Regions from separate parts of the Lentzea sp. NBC_00516 genome, predicted to be linked through region 1. Evidence: riboswitches for the same ligand, from Rfam matches in the RefSeq annotation. Region 1 holds a riboswitch; each other region holds the start of a gene.
The links. A riboswitch is a leader RNA that binds a small molecule or an ion and turns the genes downstream of it on or off. The one in region 1 is predicted to bind cobalamin.

Region 1 (4,206 bases):
GCCACCTTGGCGGCGATCTCGTCCTCGGGTGCGCCCGCTTTCATCTCGCCCATCAGCGTGTCGTTCCGCGAGGGCTCGCCGGGGAAACCGACGCCGAGAAGTTTGCGCACCGTGCTGCGGGCGCCGTCGCAGCCGACGAGGTACCGCGACCGGAGCCGCTCGCCGCCGGCCAGTTCGACGGTCGCGCCCTCGTCGTCCTGCTCGAACCCGATCACCGCGGCACCGCGCCGGACCTGTGCGCCCAGTGCGATCGCGTGGTCGGCGAGCAACTGGTCGGCGATCGGCTGCTGGATGCCGAGCATGGTGGTGAACGCGGAATCCAGGCCCTCGGGCGTGGGTTTGGGGATGGCCGCGAAGGCACCGCCGACCGGACGCTGCCTGCCGCGTTCCAGAAAGCGGTCCAGCAGTCCGCGCATCGCCAGGATTTCCAGACTGCGAATGTGCAGACTGACAATGCGCACGAACGACGACGCGGGCTCCGGTTCCTTTTCGAGAACGAGCACTCGCACGTCGTGCAGCCGCAGTTCAGCGGCCAGCATCGCACCGGTCGGACCGCACCCGGCAATGATCACATCGAACATGAACCACCCATTCAGCCCCGGTATCGGCGGCCTAGTGTGGGGCTCCCCGGATCTGGTCGCAAGCGATATGTGGTGAGCCGTGTATTCACGGTGTACACAGAGCTGGTGAGTCAAAGTCTCAAGGCCTATGAACAGCTGCGCGACGAGATCGTGGCGTGGGACCTGGCGCCGGGTGCGCACCTGAACGAGGTGCGTCTCGCTGAACGGCTCGGCGTCTCCCGCACGCCCCTCAGGGAGGCGATCCAGCGTCTCGCGCGGGAGAACCTCGTGCGGATCACGCCGGGGCGCGGCGCGTTCGTCACCGAGGTGGCGCTGAGCGACGTGAGGCACCTGTTCCAGATGCGGGAGGCACTGGAGACGTACGCGGTCAAGATGTGCGCTCGCGCCCACGACCGCTCCCGATTCGTGCGGCTGCACACCGAGTTCGGCGACGGCGACCCCGAGGAGTTGATCGCGCGGCTGGAGGAGTTGATCGACGAGGCGGCCGGCAACCCCTACCTCGGCGAGGCGCTCGGGTCGCTGCGCGGGCAGCTGCGGCGGTTGCAACTGGCCGCGCGCCGTTCGCCGGAACGCCTCGGGGTGACCATGCGGGAGTACGGCGTGATCTGTCAGGCGATCGCGGACGGGGAGGAGGACAGGGCCGCGCTGGCGATGTCGTTCCACATCCACAACAGCCTGCGCGCCCTGACCGACGTCCTCTGGGCCAACTGAGCGACACGCCCACTAGATGTAGTTGCTCGTGGCTCGACCGCGCCCATGTATTGTGCTCCGAAGCTGGTTCGGCCGATCCTCCAGATCGGTCGTCGCAAGAGGGAACCCGGTGTGAGTCCGGGACTGCCCCGCAGCGGTGAGTGGGAACGAAAGCCGTCAGAAAGCACTGGACATCGATGTCTGGGAAGCGACGGCCGGTAGGCGCCTGGCGACAGGCTCGCCCATGAGTCCGAAGACCTGCCAGCGCCCCGCACGTGCCTGCGTGCGGGCGTCCGCGGCCCCGAGGGAGGGCGGGAGGACGTGGCGGTCGCGCGCGCCCGTTCACTCCTCGCTGTCCCCGTGGCCACCCGAGCTCGCGAGGAGAGAGCTAGTGACGGCGGTCGACACGGTCACCACCACTATGCGCGTCAAGAAACGCAACGGTTCACTGGAACCCGTTGACTTGAACAAGATCGTGCGCGCGGTGGAGCGCTGCACGGTCGGTCTGCACGACGTCGACCCGTTGCGGGTCGCCACCAAGACGATCAGCGGCCTCTACGACGGCGCCACCACAGAGGAACTGGACCGGCTGTCGATCCAGACCGCCGCGGCCCTCGTGTCCGAGGAGCCCGAGTACTCCAAGCTCGCCGCCGGTCTGCTCGCCGCGTTCATCGAGAAGGAAGTGCGCCGCCAGGGCGTGATGTCCTTCAGTCAGAGCATCGCGCTCGGCCACGCGGAAGGCCTGATCGGCGACGCGACCGCGGAGTTCGTGGCCGCCAACGCCCGCAAGCTCGACGACGCGATCGACCTCGACGGCGACCGGCGGTTCGAGTACTTCGGCCTGCGCACGGTCTACGACCGCTACCTGCTGCGCCACCCCGCGAAGCGTTCGGTGATCGAGCAGCCGCAGTACTGGCTGCTGCGCGTCGCTTGCGGTCTCTCGCAGACGGCGACCGAGGCGATCGACTTCTACCGGCTGATGTCGTCGCTGGCGTACCTGCCCAGCTCGCCGACGCTGTTCAACTCCGGCACCCAGCACACCCAGATGTCGTCGTGCTACCTGCTGGACTCGCCGCGCGACGAGCTCGAGTCGATCTACGACCGCTACAAGCAGATCGCCCGGCTGTCGAAGTTCGCCGGCGGCATCGGCGTGCAGTGGTCCCGGGTCCGTTCGCGCGGTGCGTTGATCCGCGGCACGAACGGCCACTCCAACGGCATCGTGCCGTGGCTGCGCACACTCGACGCGTCGGTCTCCGCGGTCAACCAGGGCGGCCGGCGCAAGGGCGCCGCCTGCGTGTACCTGGAGACGTGGCACCCGGACATCGAGGAGTTCCTGGAGCTGCGCGACAACACCGGTGAGGACGCGCGCCGCACGCACAACCTCAACCTGGCGAACTGGATCCCGGACGAGTTCATGCGCCGCGTCGAGGCGGACGCGGACTGGTCGCTGTTCGACCCCGACGAGATTCCCGAGCTGGTCGACCTGTGGGGCGACGAGTTCGACCGCGCCTACCGCGGCGCCGAGGAGGCCGGTCGCGCCGTCCGCACGGTCAAGGCTCGTGACCTTTATGGACGGATGATCCGCACGCTCGCCCAGACCGGCAACGGCTGGATGACGTTCAAGGACACCGCGAACCGCACGTGCAACCAGACCGCGTCGCCTTCGAACGTGGTGCACCTCTCCAACCTCTGCACAGAGATCCTCGAGGTCACCAGCGACGAGGAGACCGCGGTCTGCAACCTGGGCTCGGTCAACCTCGGTGCTCATATCGACGACGCTGCCGGTTCCGTCGACTGGGAGCGGCTGCGTTCCACGGTCCGCACCGCCGTCGTGTTCCTCGACCGCGTGATCGACATCAACTACTACCCGACCGAGCAGGCGGCGCGGTCCAACCCGCGCTGGCGCCCGGTGGGTCTCGGTGTCATGGGCCTGCAGGACGTGTTCTTCAAGCTGCGCCTGCCGTTCGACTCGCCGGCGGCCCGTGAGCTGTCGACGCGCATCGCCGAGGAGATCTACCTGACGGCGCTGGAGTCGTCGGCGGAGCTGGCCTCGTCCGCGGGCGCGCACCCGGCGTTCCGGGAGACCCGTGCCGCCAAGGGAGATCTGCAGCCAGACCTGTGGGGCGTCACGCCCACGCAGACCGAGCGCTGGAGTGCTCTGCGGGAACGCGTCAGCGAGCACGGCCTGCGCAACTCGCTGCTGATCGCGATCGCGCCGACCGCGACGATCGCCTCGATCGCCGGCTGCTTCGAGTGCATCGAGCCGCAGGTGTCGAACACGTTCAAGCGCGAGACGCTGTCCGGAGAGTTCCTGCAGATCAACTCCTACCTGGTGCGCGAGCTCAAGGCCCGAGGCCTGTGGACGGAGGCCGTGCGCAACCGGCTCAAGCAGGACGACGGCTCCGCACAGGGCATCGCCGAACTGCCGGAGGACGTGCGCTCGTTGTTCCGCACGGCCTGGGAACTGCCGCAGAAGGCGCTGATCGAACTGGCCGCCGCGCGTGGCCCGTACGTCGACCAGAGCCAGTCGCTGAACCTGTTCGTCGCCTCGCCGACGATCGGCAAGCTCTCCTCGATGTACCTCTACGCCTGGAAAGCCGGGCTCAAGACCACGTACTACCTGCGCTCCCGCCCGGCGACGCGCATCCAGCAGGCGACCACGACGACGACCACGGCGGCGCCGACCGTGCCCGTCGTGACGTCGGACGAAGCCATCGCCTGCTCCCTCGAAAACCCCGAGTCCTGTGAGGCCTGCCAGTGACCACGCTCGCCAGCACCGCGCGTCAGAACGCCCTGCTCGACCCCGGCATGGACCTCACCCTGCGGCCCATGCGCTACCCGCTCTTCTACGAGCGTTTCCGCGACGCCATCAAGAACACGTGGACCGTCGAGGAAGTCGACCTGCACTCGGACCTCGCCGACCTGAACAAGCTCT
Region 2 (4,206 bases), 2.9 Mb from region 1:
CGCGAACAAGCTCGTCGACGTCATCGACCGCAACCTGTCCTACGACCCGCTCAAGCCGGGTCTGTGGGCGCAAGGCGGCGGCGACGCGGCGCTCTCGTACCTCGCGAAGCCGGGTACCGCGCTCGTGGTGAACAAGAACGAGGCCTCGCTGAAGGCCGACAAGTCCGAGGGGCTGCTGGTCCTCAACCACCACAACGCCAACGGTGACCGCGCGTCGGTCGTCCTGGTGAAGTCGAGTGGCCGGGGCGGCGCCTACTAGATCGGATGTTTCACGAGAGGCCCGGTTCTTCGTTTGGAACCGGGCCTCTCGGCATGTCACGGCCTGGAACTGCCTGCCGTCACCCCTTGACGCGACCCCGTTCCTGCGGTCGAGTGACACTCGAAAGTGGGATATGGGCCGTGTGGGTGTCCCGCAGTACGGGAGATAACACCCCGATGGGGTGTCCGGCATGCGGCGAGCGGCCTGGATGCCGGTAGCCTTTCGCGAAGGAAAGTAGTCCCACCAATTGGGGACTGACACCTGGGAGGTGTGTGGATGCGGCTCGCAGTGATCCCAGGAGACGGGATCGGGCCCGAGGTCATCGCTGAGGCCCTGAAGGTCCTCGGAGAGGTCGTTCCGGCGGCCGAGATCACTCGCTACGACCTCGGCGCGGCGCGCTGGCACGCCACGGGAGAGTTGTTGCCCGAGTCGGTGCTGGGAGAGCTTCGCCAGCACGACGCGATCCTGCTCGGCGCGGTGGGCGACCCGTCGGTGCCGAGCGGAATTCTGGAGCGGGGCCTGCTTCTGAGGCTGCGCTTCGAACTTGACCACCACGTGAACCTCCGCCCGGCTCGTCTCTACCCCGGTGTCCGCAGCCCGCTCGCGGACCCGCCGGAGATCGACATGGTGGTGGTCCGCGAGGGCACAGAAGGCCCGTACGCGGGCAACGGCGGCCTGCTCCGCAAGGACACGCCGCACGAGATCGCCACCGAGGTCTCGCTGAACACGTCGTTCGGCGTCGAGCGCGTGGTCCGGGACGCCTTCGCGCGTGCCTCGAACCGTCCGCGCCGGCACCTGACCTTGGTGCACAAGACGAACGTCCTCACGTACGCCGGCTCGTTGTGGTCGCGCGTGGTCGAGGAGGTCTCGCTGCAGCACCCTGAGGTCACCGTGGCCTACCAGCACGTGGACGCGGCGACCATTCACCTGGTCACCGACCCGGGCCGGTACGACGTGATCGTCACCGACAACCTGTTCGGCGACATCCTGACCGACCTCGCCGCCGCCGTCACGGGTGGCATCGGCCTGGCCGCGTCGGGAAACATGGACGTGACCCGTCGCAACCCGTCGATGTTCGAGCCGGTCCACGGTTCGGCACCGGACATCGCGGGCCAGGGCATCGCGGACCCGACGGCCGCCGTGCTGTCGGTCGCGCTGCTGCTCGACCACCTCGGCGAGCACGAGTCGGCACGCCGGATCGAGGCCTCAGTGGCCTTTGATCTCGCTACCAGGGACCACCAGTCGCCTGGGGCCACCTACGCCATCGGCGACCGTCTCGCGGCACTCGTGTCGTCGAACGTCCGCACTGGCTGAGGTTCATCCGCAAGACGTTTTGAAGCCCCGGCCGGATTTTCCGGCCGGGGCTGTTTTTTTCACGAGTAACCAGTACAGGAAGGCGTTGCCCAGATACGCCGGGGCGCCTTCGCGGGCTCCGGTCAAAGTTGGCCGTTGGCTTCCCTCCATGTGCGCTCCTTCTGGATCCACTCGTTGTCCTGCGGGAACTCGTCGATCGTCGGCACGCGCCGGATCTCGGTCTTGAACCCCGGGCCGGCCATCGGCATGCGCTTGGCCCACTCGATCGCCTCCTCCTTCGAGGACACGTTGAGGAGGTAGAAGCCGTTGAACAGCTCCTTGGTCTCGCCGTAGGGGCCGTCCGTGACGACCGGGGGTTCGGCGGAGTAGTCGACGACGACGCCCTCGGACGGCTCGGAAAGCCCCTCGGCGGCCAGCAGCACGCCGGCGCGGACCAGTTCCTCGTTGAACGCGCCGACCGTCTCCAGCATCTTGTCGAAGTCGAATTCGCCCATGTTCGCGTAGGCCTCGTCGGTGGCACGCATGATCAGGATGTACTTCACGGTGGATCTCCTCGCTCGTTGTCTTCCTCGGTGACGTCCACAGGTCGAACGGGCCGCTGCCCGGATCGACATCACACCCCGAGAATTTTCGAACTTTCTGTTTTCGCAGGTAGGGTCGGGTCAGTCGTGCGTGGGGGAAGACCGGTCGAAGTCCGGCGCTGACCCGCAACGGTAGGTCCCACCCAGGGACGAGCCCGAACACCCGCTCACGGTGCCCTAGAACTTCCGACTCCGCCGTGGACTGCGGGAAGGACCCAGTGCTCTCCAAGATCAGCGTGCTCGTCGGCGTGCTCGCCGTCAGCCTCGTCGCGGGCGTCGCGCTCGGCCCCGTCTCCGTTCCGTTCGACCTCACGCTCGAACTGCTGTGGGCGGCGCTGACCGGTGGCACGATCCCCGCCGACCTCGCCGGGCAGTACCACATCGTCTGGGACATCCGGCTTCCCCGCGTCCTGCTGGCCGCGGTCGTCGGGGCGGGGCTGAGCACCGTCGGCGTCGCGATCCAGGCGATGGTGCGCAACGCGTTGGCCGACCCCTACGTGCTCGGCATCTCGTCGGGAGCGAGTGTGGGGGCGACGGCGGTGGCGACGCTCGGAATCCTGTCCGGTCTCGGCGTCTACGCGTTGTCGGTGGGGGCGTTCCTGACCGGTCTCGGCGCCACGGCCCTGGTCTACATCACCGCGCGCACGAGCCGTGGGCTCACACCGTTGCGGCTCGTGCTGACCGGGACGGCGCTCGCGTACGGGTTCTCCGCCGTGGCGATGCTGCTGGTGTTCCAGGCGCCGCGCGGTGAGGCGGCGCGGGCCGCGATGTTCTGGTTGCTCGGCAGCCTCGGCGGGGCGAACTGGCAGTCGCTGCCCGTCGCCGCCGTCGTGACCGCGGCCGGCATCGTCTACCTGGCGACCAAGGCGCGGAAGCTCAACGCGCTGGCGATGGGCGACGAGACCGCGACCACGCTCGGCGTCGCGGTCAACCGGTTCCGCACGCACCTGTTCATCGTCACCGCCGCCATGACCGGCGTGCTGGTGGCGGTCAGCGGCGCCGTCGGGTTCGTCGGGCTGATGCTGCCGCACCTGACGCGCATGGTCGTCGGCGCAGACCACCGCAAGGTCCTGGCGCTCGCACCGCTGGCCGGAGCGTCGTTCCTGGTGTGGGTCGACGTGGCCGCGCGGATGCTCGCCGCACCGGAGGAACTGCCGCTCGGCGTCATCACGGCCGCGCTCGGCGTGCCGTGCTTCATCTTCCTGATGCGCCGCAGGTCCTACGTCTTCGGAGGCCGCTGATGCGCGTCGAGCTGCACGACGTCACCGTCCGGAACATCATCTCCGGCATTTCGTTGAACGCCTCCGGTGAGGTCGTCGGCATCGTCGGCCCCAACGGCAGCGGCAAGTCGACGACGTTGCGCTGTGTGTACAGGGCGCTCAAGCCGGACGCCGGCACCGTCCTGCTCGACGGCGAGAACGTCCACAAGCGACACGACGTCGCCCGCCACCTCGCCGCTCTGACCCAGGAGTCGCAGGTCGAGTTCGACTTCACGGTCGCCGAGGTCGTGGAGATGGGCAGGCTGCCGCACGACCGCGATCCCGCGCGTGATTCCCGGGTGGTTTCCGAAGCACTGTCCACCGTGGACGTGTCGCACCTCGCTTCACGCAGCTTCCTCAGTTTGTCCGGCGGGGAGCGTCAACGCGTGCTCATCGCTCGCGCGATCGCCCAGGAACCGCGCGTGCTCGTGCTGGACGAGCCCACGAACCACCTCGACATCCGGCATCAGCTCGACGTTCTCCGGCTCACGCGCGGGCTGGGCATCACGGTTCTGACGGTTCTGCACGATCTGAACCTCGCCGCTTCCTTCTGCGACCGGCTGTACGTGCTGGACGAAGGACGGATCGTCGCGTCCGGCACACCGGCCGAGGTGCTGGTCCCCGAGCTGATCGCCAAGGTTTTCCACGTCACCGCGCACGTCGTGCGGCATCCGACCACGGGAGTTCCCCAGCTCCTGTTCGACCAGGAGGTCACCCCTTGAGAACTGTTGTGTGTGCCGCTGTGCTGTTGATCTCCGGCTGCGGCGCCACGGTCGCCCAGGACACCTCCGCG
Region 3 (4,206 bases), 1.9 Mb from region 1:
TGAAGCGCCGCTCACGGACGTGACGCCGGGGACCACCTCCCACTCGTAGCGGTCGGCCAGGCGTTTGTGCATGTGCATGTAGGAGCCGTAGAAGAACGGGTCTCCAGCGGCCAGGACGACGACGACGCGTCCGGCGTCGAGGTGCGCGGCCAGCTTGGCGGCGGCCTCCTCGTAGAAGGCGTCGATCTCACCCTGGTAGTCGTCCGTGTCCTCAGTGGTGACCGGGTAGACGAGCTGTTCCATGATCTGCGGATTCGGATCGTCCTGGCTGCGGAAGTAGGGCGCCGCGATGGTCTTCGCGACCGACTTGCCGTGCCGGGCGCTGTGGTACGCCACCACGTCGGCTTCGTTGATGAGCCGCGCGGCCTTGACCGTCAGGAGTTCCGGGTCGCCGGGACCCAGGCCGACGCCGTAGAGCTTGCCCGTCATTCTTCTTCGCTCGCAATCGCGTTGATGGCCGCCGCCGTCATGGCACTGCCGCCGCGCCGGCCGCGCACCACGAGGTGCTCCAGATCCGTTGCGGCCAAAGCTTCCTTGGACTCCGCGGCCCCGATGAACCCGACCGGGATGCCCAGGACCGCGGCGGGCCTCGGGGCTCCGGCGGCGATCAGGTCGAGGAGGTGGAACAACGCCGTGGGGGCGTTGCCGATCGCGATCACCGCGCCGTCGAACCGGTCCGCGAGCAGCTCCAGGGCGGCGGCGCTGCGCGTGTTGCCGATGGTCTGCGCCAGCTCCGGTGTCCGCGGATCCTGCAGGTAGCAAAGGACTTCGTTGTCCTTGGGCAAGCGGCGGCGGGTCACGCCGGACGCGACCATGTTGGCGTCGCACAGGATCGGCGCACCGTTCCGCAACGCCTCCCGGGCGTCGCGCACGACGTTCGGGGAGAATGCGACGTCGTCCGGCAGGTCGGTCATGCCGCACGCGTGGATCATGCGGACGACGACTTTCGCGACGTCGGCGGGGAACCTGGTGAGGTCCGACTCCGCGCGAATGGTGGCGAAGGACTGGCGGTAGATCTCCGCCCCGTCCCTGATGTACTGCGTCAACGGATCTCCTCGTAGCCGTCGCCGGTCGCGACGAACTCGGTCACATCGCCGGCGGGACGACCGCAGCGGCGGGCACAGCCCGACCAGTGCACGGCGCCGGGAGTGTCGGACCTGCTCCCTAGAATTGAAATTGGGGGTACCCGGCCTGGCGCGTGTGTGTGGTCGGACGCATCGGGCCGTGTGTGCGCATCGGGCCGTGTGCGGCCGTTGACCCAAGCGCGCGCATCGGCGCGTACGTCGGAGAGCGACTTCGCGCAGCCGGGGCGTCCGGTGCAGGCGCTGACGCCGTGCCACGGGGAGACCGGGTCGGTGATGAGGCCGGAGGTGTCGGTGCCGGCGGGGACGACCAGGCTGCGCCACGGGGTCAGGCGGAGCGGGACGCCCGGGAGTTGGTGGGCGTCGAGCCGGCCCAGTGGAACGCCTGGGGTCAACGGTGAAGGTGCGACAGGAGTCACAGCCGGGACGAACAAGGCCTCGGAGGAGGCGCCGAAGTGGGCGGTGATCTTTCGCACACCGTCGTCCACTTCGGACAGGCGCCAGGACGCGCCGCGGAGCTGCTGGAAGAGGCGGGCGGCGGTGACCACCGCGTCGACGGGGTCGGTGACGCGGATGCCGGTGTCGCGGCCGGCGAGCAGGAGCACGTCGCCTGCCAGGCCGATGTCGCCGCCCAGCCCGCTCACCGAGGCCCCGACCGTCACCAGGAAACGCCCTGGTAGCGAAGCCAGCGCCGGGTCCGCGCACAGGGCCGCGTCGATCGCGTCGACCAGCGCCTGGTTGTCGTCCAGCGGGGCGGCGATGATGTTGCGGATCCGCTCGTGCGACGCGGAGGGCAGCAGTCCGGCCGCGGCCAGTCGCGCGCCCAGTTCCACGCCGTCCGCCAGCCCCCTGATCTGGAGGTTCGCCCGCGAGGTCAGTTCGACCGAGCCGGTGCCGAGTTCGAGCGACGCGAGGCGCACGACGTCCCACTGAGCAGCGGAAAGAGTGCCGCCCGGCACCCGGATGCGCGCCAGCCCGCCGTCGGCCGCGGCGTGCAGCTCGACGGCGCCGGGGCAGGCGTCCGGGTGACTACGCATAGGTCGGACTGTAACCCGCCGGTTAGGGTGAGCCCGAACGACGAAGCGCAGGAGGAAGCCGGTGTGAATCCGGCGCGGTCCCGCCACTGTGACCAGCGAACACCGCTGGGAGTCAGGAACTCCGCTTCGCCAGTCACCCGCACTTTGGGGCGAGGACCCCACGAGGGATGGAGCCTGCGTGATCCTGTTGCTGTCGACCTCCGACACCGACCTGCTGTCGGCGCGTGCGAGCGGCGCCGAGTACCGGCTCGGCAACCCCGCGCGACTCACGACCGACGACCTGCCCGAGTTGATCCAGGACGTCAGCCTCGTCCTCGTGCGCATCCTCGGCGGGCGCCGGATGTGGGAGGAAGGCCTCGACTGGCTGCTGGCGTGCGGCCTGCCGGTGGTGGTGCTCGGCGGCGAGCAGCAGCCGGACGCCGCGCTGATGGAGCTGTCGACGGTGCCCGGTGGCGTGTGCGCCGAGGCGCACCTCTACCTCGCGCACGGCGGTCCGGCGAACCTCACCGAGCTGCACAAGTTCCTGTCGGACACCGTGCTGCTGACCGGCCACGGCTTCGAGGCCCCCGCCGCCACCCCCACGTGGGGTGTGCTGGAACGCGAGGGCACCCCAGAAGGCCCGACGGTCGCGGTGCTCTACTACCGCGCGCATCACGTGGCCGGGAACACTGCCTTCGTCCACGCCCTGTGCGACGCGATCGAGGCCAAGGGCGGGAAGCCCCTGCCGGTCTTCTGCTCCTCGCTGCGCACCGCCGAACCCGAACTGCTCGACACGCTGCGCCAAGCCGACGCGCTCGTCGTGACGGTGCTCGCGGCGGGCGGCACGAACCCCGCGAAGGCGTCCGCCGGTGGCGACGACGACGCGTGGGACGTCGGCGCGCAAGCCGCGCTCGACGTGCCGATCCTGCAGGGGTTGTGCCTCACGTCGAGCCGCGAGTCGTGGGACGAGAACGACGACGGACTGTCTCCTTTGGACACCGCGACCCAGGTCGCGATCCCCGAGTTCGACGGCCGGATCATCACGGTTCCGTTCTCCTTCAAGGAGATCGACTCCGACGGCCTCACCGTCTACGTGGCCGACCCGGAACGGGCGCTGCGCGTCGCGGGCATCGCGGTCCGGCACGGCAGGCTGCGGCACATCCCGGTCGCGGAGCGCAAGATCGCGGTGATGCTGTCGGCGTACCCGACCAAGCACTCCCGCATCGGCAACGCGGTCGGCCTGGACACGCCGGCGTCGACCGTGCGGTTGCTGAAGGCCATGCAGGAGCACGGTTACGACATCGGCGACGCGCTGCCGGGTGTGCAGGAGCTGGACGGCGACGCGCTGATCCACGCGTTGATCGCGGCCGGTGGTCAGGACGCGGACTGGCTGACGCAGGAGCAGTTCGAGAGCAACCCCGTGCGCATCGCGGCCGCGGACTACCGGGAGTTCTACGAGACGCTTCCCGAGGACTTCCGCGAGTCGATGCAGGAGCACTGGGGCGAGGCCCCTGGCACGCTCTTCGTGGACCACAGCAAGTCCAAGGACGGCGAGATCGTGCTGGCCGCGTTGCGGTCCAACAACGTCGTCGTGATCGTGCAGCCGCCGCGCGGGTTCGGCGAGAACCCGATCGCGATCTACCACGACCCGGACCTGCCGCCGTCGCACCACTACCTCGCGGCGTACCGGTGGATCGAGTCGAACTTCGGCGCGGACGCGGTCGTGCACGTCGGCAAGCACGGCAACCTGGAGTGGTTGCCCGGCAAGACCGTCGGCATGTCGGCATCCTGTGGCACGGACGCGGCGCTCGGCGATCTGCCGCTGGTCTACCCGTTCCTCGTCAACGACCCCGGTGAGGGCACGCAGGCCAAGCGCCGCGCGCACGCCACGCTGGTCGACCACCTCGTGCCGCCGATGGCCCGCGCCGACAGCTACGGCGACATCGCGCGCCTGGAGCAGTTGCTGGACGAGTACGGCAACATCTCCGCGATGGACCCGGCCAAGCTGCCGGCGGCCCGCGCGCAGATCTGGACGTTGATCCAGGCCGCCAAGCTCGACCACGACCTCGGCCTCGAGGACCGGCCGCACGAGGCGGAGTTCGACGAGT
Region 4 (4,206 bases), 1.8 Mb from region 1:
CGGAGTTCAGGTGCGGGAAGTGCTCGACCAGGCTGCCGCCGAGCGTCAGCCAGTAGGAGTGTGACAGCACGCACGCCTTCGGCTTTCCCGTCGTGCCCGAGGTGAACTGCAGGCCGACCGGCGCGGACACCTCGGCCTGCACGAACCCGTCGACGGGCTCCAACTTCTCGACGTAGTGCACCACGTGATCGGCGAGCAGTGGCCGGAACTCCTCGGTGCTGACCACGGCGACCACCTCGGCGGTCCGCAGCACGTGATCGGCGTCGACCGAGCGGTACCTGACGTTGAGCGGCACGGCCGTGGCACCGAGCTTGATCAGCGCGAACCACACCAGCGGGAACTCCGGCACGTTCCGCAGCATGATCCCGACCCGGTCACCCGCGCGGATCCCCTTGCCCCGCAACGCCTGCGCGTACCCGTCGGACAGCGCGTCGATCTGGGCGAACGTGAACGAGCCACCCGGATCGAACGTCCACGCGGTCTTGTCCGGCCACCGCGTGACGGCCGTCCGCAGCGCGAAGACGAGGTCAGCCACGGCCGAACTCCTCCCGTGGCTCGTCCCCCTCGCCGGACAGGCTCGTGACGATCGCGTGGTCGACCTCGGTCGCCATCGCCTGCTCCAGCGTCGAGTCCAGGCCCAGGTCGATCGCCTTTTTCGCGAGCCCGGCGGCGACCGGTGGCTGGTCGGCGATGCGGCGCGCGAGCTTCATCGCGTGCTTCTCGTGGTTCAGGACGTAGGAGTTGATCAGCCCCAGCTGGTGCGCGCGGGGAGCGTGGATCCGTTCGCCGAGCAGGAGCATCTCCTTGGCGCGCGCCAGGCCGACGAGCTTCGGCAACAGGCTGGAGATCCCGCCCGTCACGCTGAGCCCCACGCCGACCTCGGGAAACCCGAACTCCGCGCTGGTCTGCGCCACCACCAGGTCGCACCCCAGCGCGAACTCCGCGCCCGCGCCCAGCGCGTAGCCGTGGACCGCGGCGATCACGATGCCGGGGAAGTCGCGGATCGCGCGGGTCACGTCCTGGATGCGCTCCAGCCGTGCCCGCGTCTGCTCCTCGGTCTCGACCGGGACCGGCTCCTTCAGGTCGTGGCCGGCGCAGAACGCCTTGCCGCGCCCGGCCAGCACGATCACCCGCGCCTGGTCCTCCCGTGCCCGCGCGAACGCGGCCAGCAGGTCCTCGACCAGCGCCGGGACGACGGCGTTGAGCCGTTCCGGACGGTTCAGGTGCACCTGCGCGATGCCCTCGGCACAGGAGTAGTCGACGGTCATCTCTCCCCTTCGATCGATCGATCGATCGGGCCTGACGCTAGAGTGACGGCGTCCAGGCGGTCAAGGGAGGCAGCAGATGACGACGGAGGAACGGGTCCGCGAGGCCGCCGTGCGGTTGTTCGCCGAACGCGGCTTCCACGGCACCGGCATCCGCGACCTCGCGCAGGCCGCGGGGCTCTCGTCGGCGACGCTCTACCACTACATGGGCACCAAGGAAGACCTGCTGGTCGAGATCATGCGCACGAGCCTCACCGAGTTGATCGGCAAGGCCGAGCAGATCACCGGGGACGAGACCGACCGTCTCGTCTCGCTGGTCAAGATGCACGTGCGGGCGCACGCCGAGAAGCCGCGCGAGACAGCGGTGGTGGACGGCGAGATGCGTGCGCTGACCGGCGAGCGCCGCGAGGAGATCGTGGCGTTGCGCGACCGCTACGAACGCTTCTGGCAGGACGCGATCGACGACGGCGTGAAGGCGCGCAAGCTCAAGGTGGCCGATCCGAGTGTCGCCCGGCTGGCGTTGCTGGAGATGTGCAGCGGCGTCTCCCGGTGGTACTCCCCTGCCGGGCCGGTCAACTTGAGTGATCTCACCATTCAATACGCCGCCATGGCGCTGGGCATGCTCGGCGCCGCCCGCTAGTGTCGGTCCTGCCAGCGGTTCACCTGGGCTCGTTCCGGGTGGAGCAAAAGGGAACCCGGTGCGAGTCCGGGACTGCCCCGCAGCGGTGAGTGGGAACGAAAGCCGTCAGAAGCACTGGGTCTGCCAGATCTGGGAAGCGACGGCCGGTAGGAGCGAACCCCAGGGTTCGAGAACGGCGCCCACGAGTCCGAAGACCTGCCGCCGGTCCGCGCGCCGACCCGGTGCGCGGTGCTCCGGAGCCTCTCGGGCGGGCTGACGGGCACGGCTCCGTGCCGCCCTGCTCGCGTGTCTCCGGTGCTTCCGCACGCTCGCGAGGAGAGAGCCTGTGACCATTGGCAGCACTGTTTTCGGCTACCCCCGGATCGGACCGAAGCGCGAGCTGAAGCGCGCGGTCGAGCAGTACTGGGCCGGGAAGATCGACGAAGCCGCACTGCGGGAGACCGCCAGGAACCTGCGGGCCCAGACCTGGGCCGAACTGTCCGAACTGGACTCCGTGCCGTCGAACACGTTCTCGTTCTACGACCAGGTGCTCGACACGTCGTTGCTGTTCGACGCGATCCCGCAGCGGTTCCGCGACCTCGGACTGTCCGAACTGGACACCTACTTCGCGGCGGCACGCGGCCGGGACGGCGCCGCGGCCCTGGAACTCACGAAGTGGTTCGACACGAACTACCACTACCTGGTGCCGGAACTGGGCCCGGACACCGAGTTCCGGCTGGCCGGCGACAAGCCGATCGCCGAGTACCGCGAGGCGCTCGAACTCGGCATCACGACCCGGCCGGTACTGCTCGGCCCGGTCACGTACCTGTTGCTGGCCAAGAGCACGGTCCCCGGTTTCGAACCGCTGACGCTGCTCGACCGCCTGCTGGAGGCGTACGTCGAACTGCTCGGCCGCCTGCGCGTCGAGGGCGTGGAGTGGGTGCAGATCGACGAACCGGCGTTCGCCGCCGACCGCACACCGGCCGAACTGAACGCGTTGCGCCGCACGTACCGGACGCTCAGCGGGCTGCCCGGCAGGCCGAAGCTGCTGGTCACCGGCTACTACGGTGACCTGGGCGAGGCGCTGCCGATCCTGGCCTCCTCGCAGGTCGAGGCGATCGGCATCGACCTCGTGAGCGCGCCGGACACGTCGGTCGCGATCCCCGCGTTGCGCGACAAGATCCTGGTGGCCGGCCTGGTCGACGGCCGCAACGTGTGGCGCACCGACCTGCACGCCGCGCTGGCGAAGGCCGCGACGCTGCTGGGTTTCGCGAGCGAGGTCGTCGTGTCGTCGTCCTCCACGCTGCTGCACGTGCCGTACGACCTGGAGGCCGAGGACCTGGAGCCGGACGTGCAGGCGCGGCTCGCGTTCGCGCGGCAGAAGGTGCGCGAGATCGTGGTGCTGGGCAAGGCTTTGCGCGACGGGGCCGACGGTGCGTGGGCGGACGAGGCGAAGCGCCAGGTGCCCAGCCCGCGCCGCGACGACCACGTCCGGGCGCGCATCGCGTCGTTGCGGCCGGAGCACAGCCTCCGCGCGCCGTACGAGGACCGTGCCGCCGCCCAGCAGGCACGGCTCGGGTTGCCGCCGCTCGCGACCACGACGATCGGCTCGTTCCCGCAGACAGGTGACATCCGCAAGGCGCGCGCGGCCGTGCGCAGCGGTGAGATCACCGAGGACGAGTACGGGCAGCGGATGCGGGACGAGATCGGTCGCGTGATCGATCTGCAGGAGGACATCGGCCTGGACGTGCTGGTGCACGGCGAACCCGAGCGCAACGACATGGTCCAGTACTTCGCCGAGCACCTGGAAGGCTTCGCCAGCACGCAGTTCGCGTGGGTGCAGTCGTACGGGTCGCGGTGCGTGCGGCCGCCGATCATCCACGGCGACGTCTCGCGCCCGAAGGCGATGACGGTGCCGTGGAGCACCTACGCGCAGTCGCTGACGTCCAAGCCGGTCAAGGGAATGCTGACCGGTCCGGTGACGATCCTCGCGTGGTCGTTCGTCCGCGACGACCAGCCGCTGGCCGACACGGTGAACCAGGTGGCGCTGGCGTTGCGCGACGAGATCCGCGACCTGGAGGCCGCCGGGATCCGGGTGGTGCAGGTCGACGAACCGGCGTTGCGCGAGCTGCTCCCGTTGCGCCGGAAGGACCAACCGGCCTACCTGGAGTGGTCGGTGGGCGCGTTCCGGCTCGCCACCGCGGGTGCGACGCCGGGCACCCAGATCCACACCCACCTGTGCTACTCGGAGTTCGGCGAGGTGATCGGCGCGATCTCCGACCTCGACGCCGACGTCACGACCATCGAGGCCGCGCGGTCCAA

Region 2: it holds a riboswitch for cobalamin, as region 1 does, so the genes downstream of both, OG205_RS40110 (FecCD family ABC transporter permease) here and OG205_RS06720 (ribonucleoside-diphosphate reductase subunit alpha) in region 1, are expected to answer to the same signal.
Region 3: it holds a riboswitch for cobalamin, as region 1 does, so the genes downstream of both, cobN (cobaltochelatase subunit CobN) here and OG205_RS06720 (ribonucleoside-diphosphate reductase subunit alpha) in region 1, are expected to answer to the same signal.
Region 4: it holds a riboswitch for cobalamin, as region 1 does, so the genes downstream of both, metE (5-methyltetrahydropteroyltriglutamate--homocysteine S-methyltransferase) here and OG205_RS06720 (ribonucleoside-diphosphate reductase subunit alpha) in region 1, are expected to answer to the same signal.

Annotation. Positions count from the first base shown of each region.
Region 1 covers NZ_CP107840.1:1,525,113-1,529,318, forward strand. Annotated here, with positions in the region: gene OG205_RS06710 (FAD-dependent monooxygenase) at 1-581, opposite strand, end outside; gene OG205_RS06715 (GntR family transcriptional regulator) at 687-1,292, shown strand; cobalamin riboswitch at 1,340-1,551, shown strand; gene OG205_RS06720 (ribonucleoside-diphosphate reductase subunit alpha) at 1,663-4,032, shown strand; gene OG205_RS06725 (ribonucleotide-diphosphate reductase subunit beta) at 4,029-4,206, shown strand, end outside.
Region 2 covers NZ_CP107840.1:8,654,505-8,658,710, forward strand. Annotated here, with positions in the region: gene OG205_RS40095 (S8 family serine peptidase) at 1-259, shown strand, start outside; gene OG205_RS40100 (3-isopropylmalate dehydrogenase) at 536-1,573, shown strand; gene OG205_RS40105 (YciI family protein) at 1,696-2,115, opposite strand; cobalamin riboswitch at 2,220-2,339, shown strand; gene OG205_RS40110 (FecCD family ABC transporter permease) at 2,373-3,395, shown strand; gene OG205_RS40115 (ABC transporter ATP-binding protein) at 3,395-4,135, shown strand; gene OG205_RS40120 (ABC transporter substrate-binding protein) at 4,132-4,206, shown strand, end outside.
Region 3 covers NZ_CP107840.1:9,637,886-9,642,091, forward strand. Annotated here, with positions in the region: gene OG205_RS44995 (precorrin-2 C(20)-methyltransferase) at 1-429, opposite strand, end outside; gene OG205_RS45000 (precorrin-8X methylmutase) at 426-1,046, opposite strand; gene OG205_RS45005 (hypothetical protein) at 1,043-2,119, opposite strand; cobalamin riboswitch at 2,128-2,262, shown strand; gene cobN (cobaltochelatase subunit CobN) at 2,298-4,206, shown strand, end outside.
Region 4 covers NZ_CP107840.1:3,346,792-3,350,997, forward strand. Annotated here, with positions in the region: gene OG205_RS14945 (AMP-binding protein) at 1-535, opposite strand, end outside; gene OG205_RS14950 (enoyl-CoA hydratase/isomerase family protein) at 528-1,268, opposite strand; gene OG205_RS14955 (TetR/AcrR family transcriptional regulator) at 1,345-1,905, shown strand; cobalamin riboswitch at 1,904-2,122, shown strand; gene metE (5-methyltetrahydropteroyltriglutamate--homocysteine S-methyltransferase) at 2,231-4,206, shown strand, end outside.